2 regions of the Streptomyces sp. NPDC032745 genome follow, and region 2 is predicted to be linked to the other one. Evidence: predicted binding sites of a transcription regulator. Region 2 holds the regulator's gene; the other holds the start of a gene.
What was found. The regulator HspR, encoded in region 2, represses chaperone genes until heat shock. The targets are predictions, from matches to a motif close to TTGAGNNNNNNNNNCTCAA.
Positions count from the first base shown of each region.

Region 1: lon (endopeptidase La) is a predicted target of HspR. The motif match lies at 3,241-3,259, and genes of this name have one in related genera.

Region 1 is NZ_JBVING010000001.1:542,726-547,904, reverse strand. It holds gene ACZ5WG_RS02440 (protein phosphatase 2C domain-containing protein) at 1-212, shown strand, start outside; gene ACZ5WG_RS02435 (MarR family winged helix-turn-helix transcriptional regulator) at 231-683, opposite strand; gene lon (endopeptidase La) at 822-3,218, opposite strand; gene ACZ5WG_RS02425 (DUF4097 family beta strand repeat-containing protein) at 3,326-4,078, opposite strand; gene ACZ5WG_RS02420 (DinB family protein) at 4,164-4,706, opposite strand; partial or broken gene ACZ5WG_RS02415 (sulfurtransferase) at 4,698-5,179, opposite strand, start outside.
Region 2 is NZ_JBVING010000003.1:237,813-242,991, reverse strand. It holds gene dnaK (molecular chaperone DnaK) at 1-916, shown strand, start outside; gene grpE (nucleotide exchange factor GrpE) at 916-1,587, shown strand; gene dnaJ (molecular chaperone DnaJ) at 1,627-2,808, shown strand; gene ACZ5WG_RS08915 (heat shock protein transcriptional repressor HspR) at 2,810-3,280, shown strand; gene ACZ5WG_RS08910 (helix-turn-helix transcriptional regulator) at 3,378-4,391, opposite strand; gene ACZ5WG_RS08905 (hypothetical protein) at 4,494-4,721, shown strand; gene ACZ5WG_RS08900 (Rieske (2Fe-2S) protein) at 4,718-5,032, shown strand.

The DNA.
Region 1 (5,179 bases), on a different contig from region 2:
GGGTGCGGGCACTGGCGGCGCTCACGGACGGGGCGAGCCGGTGGACGGACACGTTCCGGGAGGGCGACTGGGCGCAGTGCCTGGCGGTGCTCCGGAAGGAGGGCGCGGAGGGCCTGATCGGCCGGGTCCGCACCCTGGAATCCGATGCGTCCCGCCCCCTCACCCGGGGCAAACGCCACGACGACGCCTCGGCGGCGTACGCGGAGCTGTAGCGAATCCGGCCCCGGGGGCTATTCCTCGCCCTGGTTCAACTGGTTCAGAAGTCGCGCGAGTTCCGCGACCTCCCCCCGGTCCCAGTCGGCGAGCTTGCGCATGTACTGCTCGCGCCGGGCCCCGCGCACCCGCAGGAACCGCTCCCGCCCCTCGTTCGTGAGCCCGACCAGGAACGCCCGGCCATCCGCCGGGTCCGGTTCCCGCGCCACCAGCCCCAGGACCTCCAGCGCCCGCAGCTGCCGGCTCATGGTGGCCTTGCCCACCCCGAAGTACGCGGCGAGCTCGGTGGCCCGCTGGCGGCCCGCGGCCTCCAGGCGGACGAGCAGCCCGTACGCGGCGGGCTCCAGCTCGGGGTGCAGGGCGCGCGCCATCTCCCCGGAGGAGGCCCTGGCGCGCCGGAGGAAGACGGACAGCTCCCGCTCCAGGGCAAGGAACTCCTGGTCTTCACTACCGTGCACGTCCGCTCCCATCGGTGGTGTCCTGAGGCACCAGTATTTCGCAGCGGGTACGGCGACGGCCCGGGGCCCCGCCTGCAGGTCCCCCCGGACGGAGTCCGGGGGGAGGAGGGGTCCCGGGCCGTACACACGCCGGCCGGTGCCGGGCCCGGATCAGGCGGCCGCGGTGACCACGGCCTCCGCCCGGCTGAGCGCCAGTTCCAGGACCTGGCGCACGTCCGTCACCGGGTGCACCTCCAGCCCCTCCAGCACCTCGGACGGGACGTCGTCCAGGTCGGCCTCGTTCCGCTTCGGGATGATCACGGTGGTCAGGCCCGCCCGGTGCGCGGCGAGCAGCTTCTGCTTGACCCCGCCGATGGGCAGGACCCGCCCGGTCAGCGAGACCTCGCCGGTCATGGCCACGTCTGTCCGGACCTGCCGCCCCGACAGCAGCGAGGCCAGCGCCGTCGTCATCGTGATGCCCGCGCTCGGCCCGTCCTTCGGGACGGCGCCGGCCGGGAAGTGGATGTGCACGCCCCGGTCCTTCAGATCGGCGACCGGGAGCTCGAGCTCCGCGCCGTGCGAGCGCAGGAAGCTGAGCGCGATCTGCGCGGACTCCTTCATCACGTCGCCGAGCTGCCCGGTCAGGGTGAGCCCGGCCGCCCCCGTCTCGGGATCGGCCAGCGAGGCCTCGACGAACAGGACGTCGCCGCCCGCGCCGGTCACCGCGAGCCCGGTGGCCACGCCGGGGACGGCGGTGCGCCGCTCGGCGGGGTCCTGTGCGGACTCCGGGACGTGGTGCGGGCGCCCGATGAGCCCCCGCAGGTCGTCGGCGCCGATGCGCAACGGCAACTCCCGCTCCCCCAGCTCGTGCTGGGAGGTCACCTTGCGCAGCAGCCGGGCGATGGACCGCTCCAGGGTGCGTACGCCGGCCTCGCGGGTGTACTCCCCCGCCAGCCTGCGCAGCGCGTCCTCCTCCAGGACGACTTCCTCGGCGCCGAGTCCGGCGCGCTCCAGCTGGCGGGGCAGCAGGTGGTCGCGGGCGATGACGACCTTCTCGTCCTCGGTGTAGCCGTCGAGGCGGACGAGCTCCATGCGGTCGGCGAGCGCCTCCGGGATGGCTTCCAGGACATTGGCGGTGGCCAGGAAGACGACGTCGCTCAGGTCCAGCTCCACCTCCAGGTAGTGGTCCCGGAAGGTGTGGTTCTGGGCGGGGTCGAGCACCTCCAGCAGTGCGGCCGCCGGGTCGCCCCGGAAGTCGGACCCGACCTTGTCGATCTCGTCGAGCAGGACGACGGGGTTCATGGACCCGGCTTCCTTGATGGCCCGCACGATCCGGCCGGGCAGCGCGCCGACGTACGTACGCCGGTGGCCGCGGATCTCGGCCTCGTCCCGGACGCCGCCGAGGGCGACGCGTACGAACTTGCGCCCCATGGCGTGGGCGACGGACTCCCCGAGGGAGGTCTTGCCGACGCCGGGAGGCCCGACGAGCGCCAGTACGGCTCCGCCGCGGCGGCCGCCGATGACGCCCATGCCGCGCTCGGTACGCCGCTTGCGCACGGCGAGGTACTCGGTGATGCGGTCCTTCACGTCGCTCAGCCCGGCGTGCTCGGCGTCCAGGATCGCCCGGGCGCCGCGGATGTCGTACTCGTCCTCGGTCCGCTCGTTCCAGGGCAGTTCGAGCACGGTGTCCAGCCATGTGCGGATCCAGGAGCCCTCCGGGGACTGGTCGCTGGACCGCTCCAGCTTGTCGACCTCCTTGAGCGCGGCCTCCCGTACCTTCTCGGGGAGGTCGGCGCCCTCGACGCGGGCCCGGTAGTCGTCGGACTCCTCGCCGTCCTTCTCTCCGTTGAGCTCGCGCAATTCCTTGCGCACGGCCTCCAGCTGGCGGCGCAGCAGGAACTCGCGCTGCTGCTTCTCGACGCCGTCCTGCACGTCCTTGGCGATGGACTCGGCGACGTCCTGCTCGGCGAGGTGGTCGCGGAGCCAGGAGATGGCCAGCTTGAGGCGCGCGACGGGGTCGGCGGTCTCCAGCAGCTCGACCTTCTGGGCGACGGTCAGGAACGGCGAGTAGCCGGAATTGTCGGCGAGGGCCGAGACGCCCTCGATCTGCTGGACGCGGTCGACGACCTGCCAGGCCCCGCGCTTCTTGAGCCAGCTGGTGGCGAGCGCCTTGTACTCCTTGACGAGCTCGGTGACCGACCCCGGCAGCGGATCGGGCAGTCTCTCGTCGACGCTCTCGCCCTCGACCCAGAGCGCTGCCCCGGGCCCGGTGGTCCCGGCCCCGATCCGGACGCGGCCGACACCGCGGATGAGTGCCCCGGGATCCCCGTCGGAGAGCCGCCCCACCTGCTCGACGGTCCCGAGCACACCGGTGCCGGCGTACTTCCCGTCGACCCGCGGCACGAGCAGCACCCGGGGCTTCCCGCTCCGGACCGCCGCCTGGGCGGCCTCGACGGCCCCCCGTACCTCGGCATCGGACAGGTCCAGCGGAACGACCATCCCAGGCAGCACGACCTCGTCGTCAAGCGGCAGCACGGGCAGGGTGAGCGTTACGGACGTCGAAGCCATGATCTTCCCTCCGGCAGTGAAGTTGAGCTATGCCGACTCAATGCATGTGCGCCCCCCAATGTTCCCCAACACCCGTTCGCCCCCGGCGAACACGGATTCCGACGAGCTCAGGCCGCGGGGGTGATGCGGATGTCGCCCGAGGCCGTGTGGACCGAGAGGCGGGACGGGGCCTTGGGGGTCGCGGGGAGGATGTCCTGCTTGCCTGACGTCGTCACTGTCGTGATCTCGTACGGGGCTTGCGGGACGGTCAGCGTGACGTCGCCCGAGCTCGTCTGCGCCGTCACCGACACCGGGGGCTTCGCGAAGGCCAGGCGGGCGTCGCCCGAGGAGGCCCGGAGCTCCGCGGTCGGGCCGGTCAGGGCGGTGGCGGTGATGGAACCCGACGAGGTGCGGACCCTCAGGGGGCCGGCGATGCGGTCCGCCGTGACGTCGCCGGAGGAGGACGAGAGGTCCGCCGCTGCCACCCCGGCCACCGTGATGCGGCCGCTGCTGCTCTCCAGCCTGACCGTCGCCGAGGCCGGGACCTCGAGGCGGTAGTCGATGTAGCAGGTGTCCGCGCAGTCGTTCGTGAAGGTGAGGACGCCCGCCGAGACCTGCTGGGCCGGCTTCGGTGTCCCGTCGCCCCGGTAGTGGACCGTCCGGTGGATCGTGACCCCCGGGCCCGTGCCGGGGGTGACCTCGATGGAGCCGCGCCGGGTCTCCTTCACCTCGACCGCCGTGACTGCCTCGGCGACCGTCGCGTCGGCGGTCGCCGTCTTCTGCTCGGTGTCCTCGAAGGAGCAGCCGCAGAGCAGCAGTCCGGCGGCAAGGGCGGCAACCGCCGTCCGGCCGAGGCGGGATGACGTGATGTGAGAAGGCATGCGCATCACTTTGGTGCGTCGCGGGCCGCCTGCCGATGGGGGCCGTACCCGGCCTCGGGGTGGGGTTATCCCCCGTCGGCCGGACTCAGATGCCGATCGCTCCGTCGATCCGCTCGCGCAGCAGGTCCGCGTGGCCGTTGTGGCGGGCGTACTCCTCGATCATGTGGATCAGCACCCACCGCAGTGACACCTTCCCGCGCCACCCGTCCTCGCCCTCCACGTCCAGGTCGGGCGCGGCGGCCGTGAACGACTCCGCGAACGCCACCTCCTCCCGCCAGGTCTCCCACGCCGCCGCGACGGCCCCCGGGCCGGACACCGCACCGTCGAAGTCGCCGTCCGGGTTCGCCACCGACGAGAACAGGGCCGGCGCCTCCTGCCCGGCCAGGACCTGGCGGAACCAGCGGCGCTCCACGTCCGCGAGGTGCCGGACCAGGCCGAGCAGCGAGAGCGTGGACGGCTCCACGGACCTGAGGGCCATGGGCTCCGCGCCCAGACCGGTGCACTTCAGCTCCAGCGTCGTGCGCTGCGCCGCCAGGACGTCCGTGAGCAGTACCCGCTCGTCGCCCGTCGCGGGTCCGCTGAACCGGGCCTCCGACGCCCCGAAGAACTCCCCGCGCCGGCCCGTCACCGCGGGCCGCTCCGGGCGCACGGCCCAGTCCGTCCACGAGCCGTCGTACACCGCGAGGGAGGAGTAGCCGGCCAGCGTGGCGCCCAGGGCCAGGACGCAGGCCGTCACGCCCGAGCCGCAGCTGAAGTACAGCCGCTCCCGGTCACCGGCCAACGCGGCGAAGGCCTCGCGGAGTTCCCCGGCGGGCCGCATCAGGCCGCCCTCCCGCTGGAGGTCCCCGAACGGCAGGTTCACCGCGCCCGGCATGTGGCCCCCGCGCAGCCCCGCCCGCGGTTCCGGTGCGGTGCCCGTGAAGCGTTCGCGCGTACGGGCGTCCAGTACGACCGCCGCCGGATCGGCGAGGGCCGCCCCGACCGCATCGGCGTCCACCAGCAGCTCCGTCCGCGGCCGGGCCGTGAACGAGCCGCGCGGGCCCTCGTACGCGGGACCGCACGCCTCGACGGGCAGCCCGGCGGCGGTCCACGCAGGCAGCC
Region 2 (5,179 bases):
CGGCGGCTCCACCCGCATGCCGGCCGTCGCCGAGCTCGTCAAGGAGCTGACCGGCGGTCAGGACGCGAACAAGGGCGTCAACCCGGACGAGGTCGTCGCCATCGGCGCCACCCTCCAGGCCGGTGTCCTCAAGGGTGAGGTCAAGGACGTCCTGCTCCTCGACGTGACCCCGCTGTCCCTCGGTATCGAGACCAAGGGCGGCATCATGACCAAGCTCATCGAGCGCAACACCACGATCCCGACCAAGCGGTCCGAGATCTTCACGACGGCCGAGGACAACCAGCCGTCCGTGCAGATCCAGGTCTACCAGGGTGAGCGCGAGATCGCGGCGTACAACAAGAAGCTCGGCATGTTCGAGCTGACCGGCCTGCCGCCGGCCCCGCGTGGCGTCCCGCAGATCGAGGTCTCCTTCGACATCGACGCGAACGGCATCATGCACGTCACGGCCAAGGACCTTGGCACGGGCAAGGAGCAGAAGATGACCGTCACCGGCGGCTCCTCGCTCGGCAAGGACGAGGTCGACCGCATGCGCCAGGAGGCGGAGCAGTACGCGGACGAGGACCTGCGCCGCAAGGAGGCGGCCGAGTCCCGCAACCAGGGCGAGCAGCTCGTCTACCAGACGGAGAAGTTCGTCAAGGACAACGAGGACAAGGTCCCGGCCGAGGTCAAGACCGAGGTCGAGGCCGCCGTCTCCGAGCTGAAGGAGACCCTCAAGGGCGAGGACACGGCCGCGATCCGCACCGCGACCGAGAAGCTCGCCGCGGTCAGCCAGAAGCTCGGCCAGGCCATCTACGCCGACGCACAGGCCGCCCAGGGCGCAGCCGGTGCCGGTGAGGGCCAGCAGGCCAAGCCGGAGGACGACGTCGTGGACGCCGAGATCGTCGACGAGGACAAGCCGAAGGGCGGCGCTGCCTGATGTCGGAGGAGACCCCGGGTTTCGACGAGAAGCCCGAAGTCCCCGCCGGCGCCACGCCTGACGACGCCGCCGAGCCGAAGGCCGCAGCTTCCTCCGAGGAGGAGGCCGCGGCCCCGGCCGGGGACTCCGGAGCACCGTCCGCTCAGGAGACGGCTCTGCTGGCGCAGCTGGACCAGACCCGTACCGCGCTCGGCGAGCGCACCGCGGACCTCCAGCGGCTCCAGGCGGAGTACCAGAACTACCGCCGCCGGGTGGAGCGGGACCGGATCGCCGTCAAGGAGATCGCGGTCGCGTCCCTCCTGACGGAACTGCTCCCGACCCTGGACGACATCGGCCGGGCGCGGGACCATGGCGAGCTGGTCGGCGGCTTCAAGTCGGTGGCCGAATCGCTGGAGACCGCCGCGGCCAAGATGGGCCTGCAGCAGTTCGGCAAGGAGGGCGAGCCCTTCGACCCGACGATCCACGAGGCCCTGATGCACTCGTACGCGCCGGACGTCACCGAGACGACCTGCGTGGCGATCCTGCAGCCGGGGTACCGGATCGGCGAGCGTACGATCCGCCCCGCGCGGGTCGCGGTGGCGGAGCCCCAGCCCGGGGCGGCCCCCAAGTCCGAGTCCGCGGACGGCGACACGCCTTCGGACAAGGACGCGGATGCCCCCGACAAGGGCTGACGCAGCAACCGTAGGGGCACGAGAGGAGGGACACCGGGGATGAACACGAAGGACTTCGTCGAGAAGGACTACTACAAGGTCCTCGGTGTCCCGAAGGACGCCACCGAGGCCGAGATCAAGAAGGCGTACCGGAAGCTCGCGCGCGAGTTCCACCCGGACGCCAACAAGGGCGACGCCTCGGCCGAGGAGCGCTTCAAGGAGATCTCCGAGGCGAACGACATCCTCGGCGACGCCAAGAAGCGCAAGGAGTACGACGAGGCCCGCGCCCTGTTCGGGAACGGTGGCTTCCGCCCCGGTCCCGGCGGGGGCGGCTCGTTCAACTTCGACCTGGGCGACCTCTTCGGCGGCACCCAGCCGGGTGGCGGCGCGGGCGGCGGTTTCGGCGGCGGCGGTCTGGGCGACGTCTTCGGCGGACTGTTCAACCGCGGCGGCGCCGGCCCGGGGACGCGTGTCCAGCCGCGCCGCGGCCAGGACATCGAGTCGGAGGTCACCCTCTCCTTCACGGAGGCGGTGGACGGGGCCACGGTCCCGCTCCGGATGTCCTCCCAGGCGCCCTGCAAGGCCTGTTCGGGCACCGGCGACAAGAACGGCACGCCGCGCGTGTGTCCGACCTGCGTCGGCACCGGCCAGGTCTCGCGGGGCAGCGGCGGCGGCTTCTCGCTGACCGACCCCTGCGCCGACTGCAAGGGCCGCGGCCTGATCGCGGAGACCCCCTGCGACGTCTGCAAGGGCAGCGGGCGCGCCAAGTCCTCCCGCACCATGCAGGTCCGGATCCCGGCGGGCGTCTCCGACGGCCAGCGGATCCGGCTGCGCGGCAAGGGCGCTCCGGGCGAGCGCGGCGGCCCCGCCGGCGACCTCTACGTGGTCGTCCATGTGGACGGCCACCCGGTGTTCGGCCGCAAGGACGACAACCTGACGGTCACCGTCCCGGTGACGATCGCCGAGGCCGCCCTGGGCGCCGACATCAAGGTCCCGACCCTGAACGGCCCCTCGGTGACGCTGAAGCTCCCGCCGGGCACCCCCACCGGGCGCACGATGCGGGCCCGCGGCAAGGGAGCCCTCCGCAAGGACGGCACCCGCGGGGACCTGCTGGTGACGGTGGAGGTCGCCGTTCCGGCCTCGCTGTCGGACAAGGCCCGCGAGGCGCTGGAGATGTACCGCGACGCGACGGAGTCGGAGGACCCGCGCGCCGTGCTGTTCGAGTCCGCGAAGGGAGCATGACATGGACGGCCGCCGACGACCGCCCCGGTTCGGCAACGGGGCGTACGAACTGACCGACGAGACCCCGGTCTACGTGATCTCGGTGGCCGCCCAGCTCTCGGGCCTGCATCCGCAGACCCTGCGCCAGTACGACCGGCTCGGCCTGGTCTCCCCGGACCGGACGGCCGGCCGCGGCCGGCGTTACTCGGCCCGCGACATCGAACTGCTCCGCACGGTGCAGGCGCTGTCCCAGGACGAGGGCATCAACCTGGCCGGCATCAAGCGGATCATCGAGCTGGAGAACCAGGTCGCCGCGCTCCAGCAGCGCGTGGCCGAGCTCTCGGCGGCGGTGGACGGCGCGGCGGCCGTGCTCCAGCAGCGAGAGGCCCAGGTGCACGCCTCGTACCGGCGAGATCTGGTCAAGTACCAGCCACCGGTGCCGGGCAACGCCCTGGTCGTCTGGCGCCCAGCACCGAAGCGCCAGAGCGACTGACGTCGGCTTCCTCCGGCTGCACGACGCGCAAGCCCTGCACGCGCGCACAGGCCCCGCCCGGGATCCCCCGGCGGGGCCTGGCACGTACCGGTGCGTTTCAGTCGCCCTCGTCCTCGAGGATCCCGGAGCGGGCGATGAGGAAGCCGAGCTGGGCGCGGCTGCCGCTGCCGAGGGTGCTGGCGAGCTTTGCGATGTGCGCGCGGCAGGTCCGTACGTTCATGCCCAGCCGGCGGGCGATGGCCTCGTCCACGTGGCCCTCGATGAGGAGCTGCGCGATGGTGCGCTGTACGCCCGAGATGCCGCCGCGGGTGTGCTGGTACGTGACTTCCTCCTGGAGCGGCACAGCACGGTGCCACAGCTGCTCGAACACCTTGATGAGGTAGTCGACCAGCCCCGGGTGGCGCAGCTCCAGGGCGACCTGGCGGTCGTCGCTGGCCGGGATGAAGGCGACGGTCCGGTCGAAGATGATGAGGCGCTCGAAGAGCTCCTCCAGCGTGCGCACTTCGACCTTGCCCGCCTTGAGGAGGTCGACGTACGCGAGCGTGCCCCGGCTGTGCCGGACGGTGTGCTGGTAGAGGGTCCGGATCCGGACACCGCGGTCGGTCAGCGGCTGGTCGCGCTCCAGGGCCTCCGTGAGCTCGAGGCTGGGGCGGGCGCCGCCGGGCTGGATGGTGAGCATCTCGGTGCGGCACTCGGCGGTGGCGAGGTTGAGGGCCGCGTTGATGGGGTCGAAGCCTTCGAGCACGGTGATGGCGTGGGTGCTCGCCGGATTCTGCGCACTGATGGCGAGAAACGGCTCGAAAGCCTCGGACAGTTCGAGAGAATCCCGGCGTCTGTCGCGGATCTCCCGTTCGATCGGATGCAGCCGCTGTGCGAGTGCCACCGCCGGTGGAACCGGACGGAGCGAATTGGCGTCATCAGGGTCTGGCTGCAACAACGCCAGATCGAGCAGGCAGGGTGCCGTTTTGACGTCCCCACGTGCGATACGTCCGGTCCGCAGCGCGCTCGTGTAGAGCCGCGCCCCCTCGCTGCACAGCTCCGTGACCGCGTGGGGATGTGTCGCTTTTGTTCTGTTTATGGTCAAATCTCCACCCCCCAGGGTCCTGAACATGCAAGAACATGATGCATCGTCCCTGTGGCAGTGATGTGCCTGAATGAGCCATGGTCTGACAGGCGGGGGAGAGGATTTCATCAAGTGAGGACGAAGCCGACCATGAACAAGAGAATGCTTCGCTCGGCGCTTGCCACCGTCATCTTCTCGGCTGTGGCCGGTCTGGGACTTGCCGGGGTCACCCTGGGGGGCGCCGAAGGGGGTGCCGCAGGCCTCCGGGCGGCGCCGCTCGAGGACAGCGGATGGCGCGCGGCACCGATGGACAGCGGATGGCGCTCGGCCCCCGTCGACGCCGATGCCGGCACCGTTGCCGGGGAGACCGCGGTATGACCCCCGACGACCGCGGATTCCGTCGCGAAATGGCCTCTGCCTACCGCTCCGGCTGGCAGTTCATCGACCTCGCCACGGCCATCCCCCACCCTGGCGACTCGTTGATGGTCACCCTGTTCGGACAGCCCATCGTCATCACGCGCGAGGAGGACGAGGACGTCCGGGCGTACCGGTGCCTGCGCCGCCCCCGCGGCGCGCCGCAGCCCGTCCGCTGCGAGGTGCGCTACGGAATGGTCTTCGTCAACCTTGATCAGCGCGACCACCAGCTCTTCGAACCCGATATCACCACCGCCACCCCCCGCAGTGCCTGAAGCGATTCCCCCGTCGTTGCAGATCGCTTTAGGTGCTTCCCCCACACAACGGCGCCATCGTGGACCTGACCACGATGGCGCCGTTGTGATGTCCGCGTCCAGTCCTTGAACCGGACAAGGTGAAAGCTGAACTGTTTCGCCCGGGCC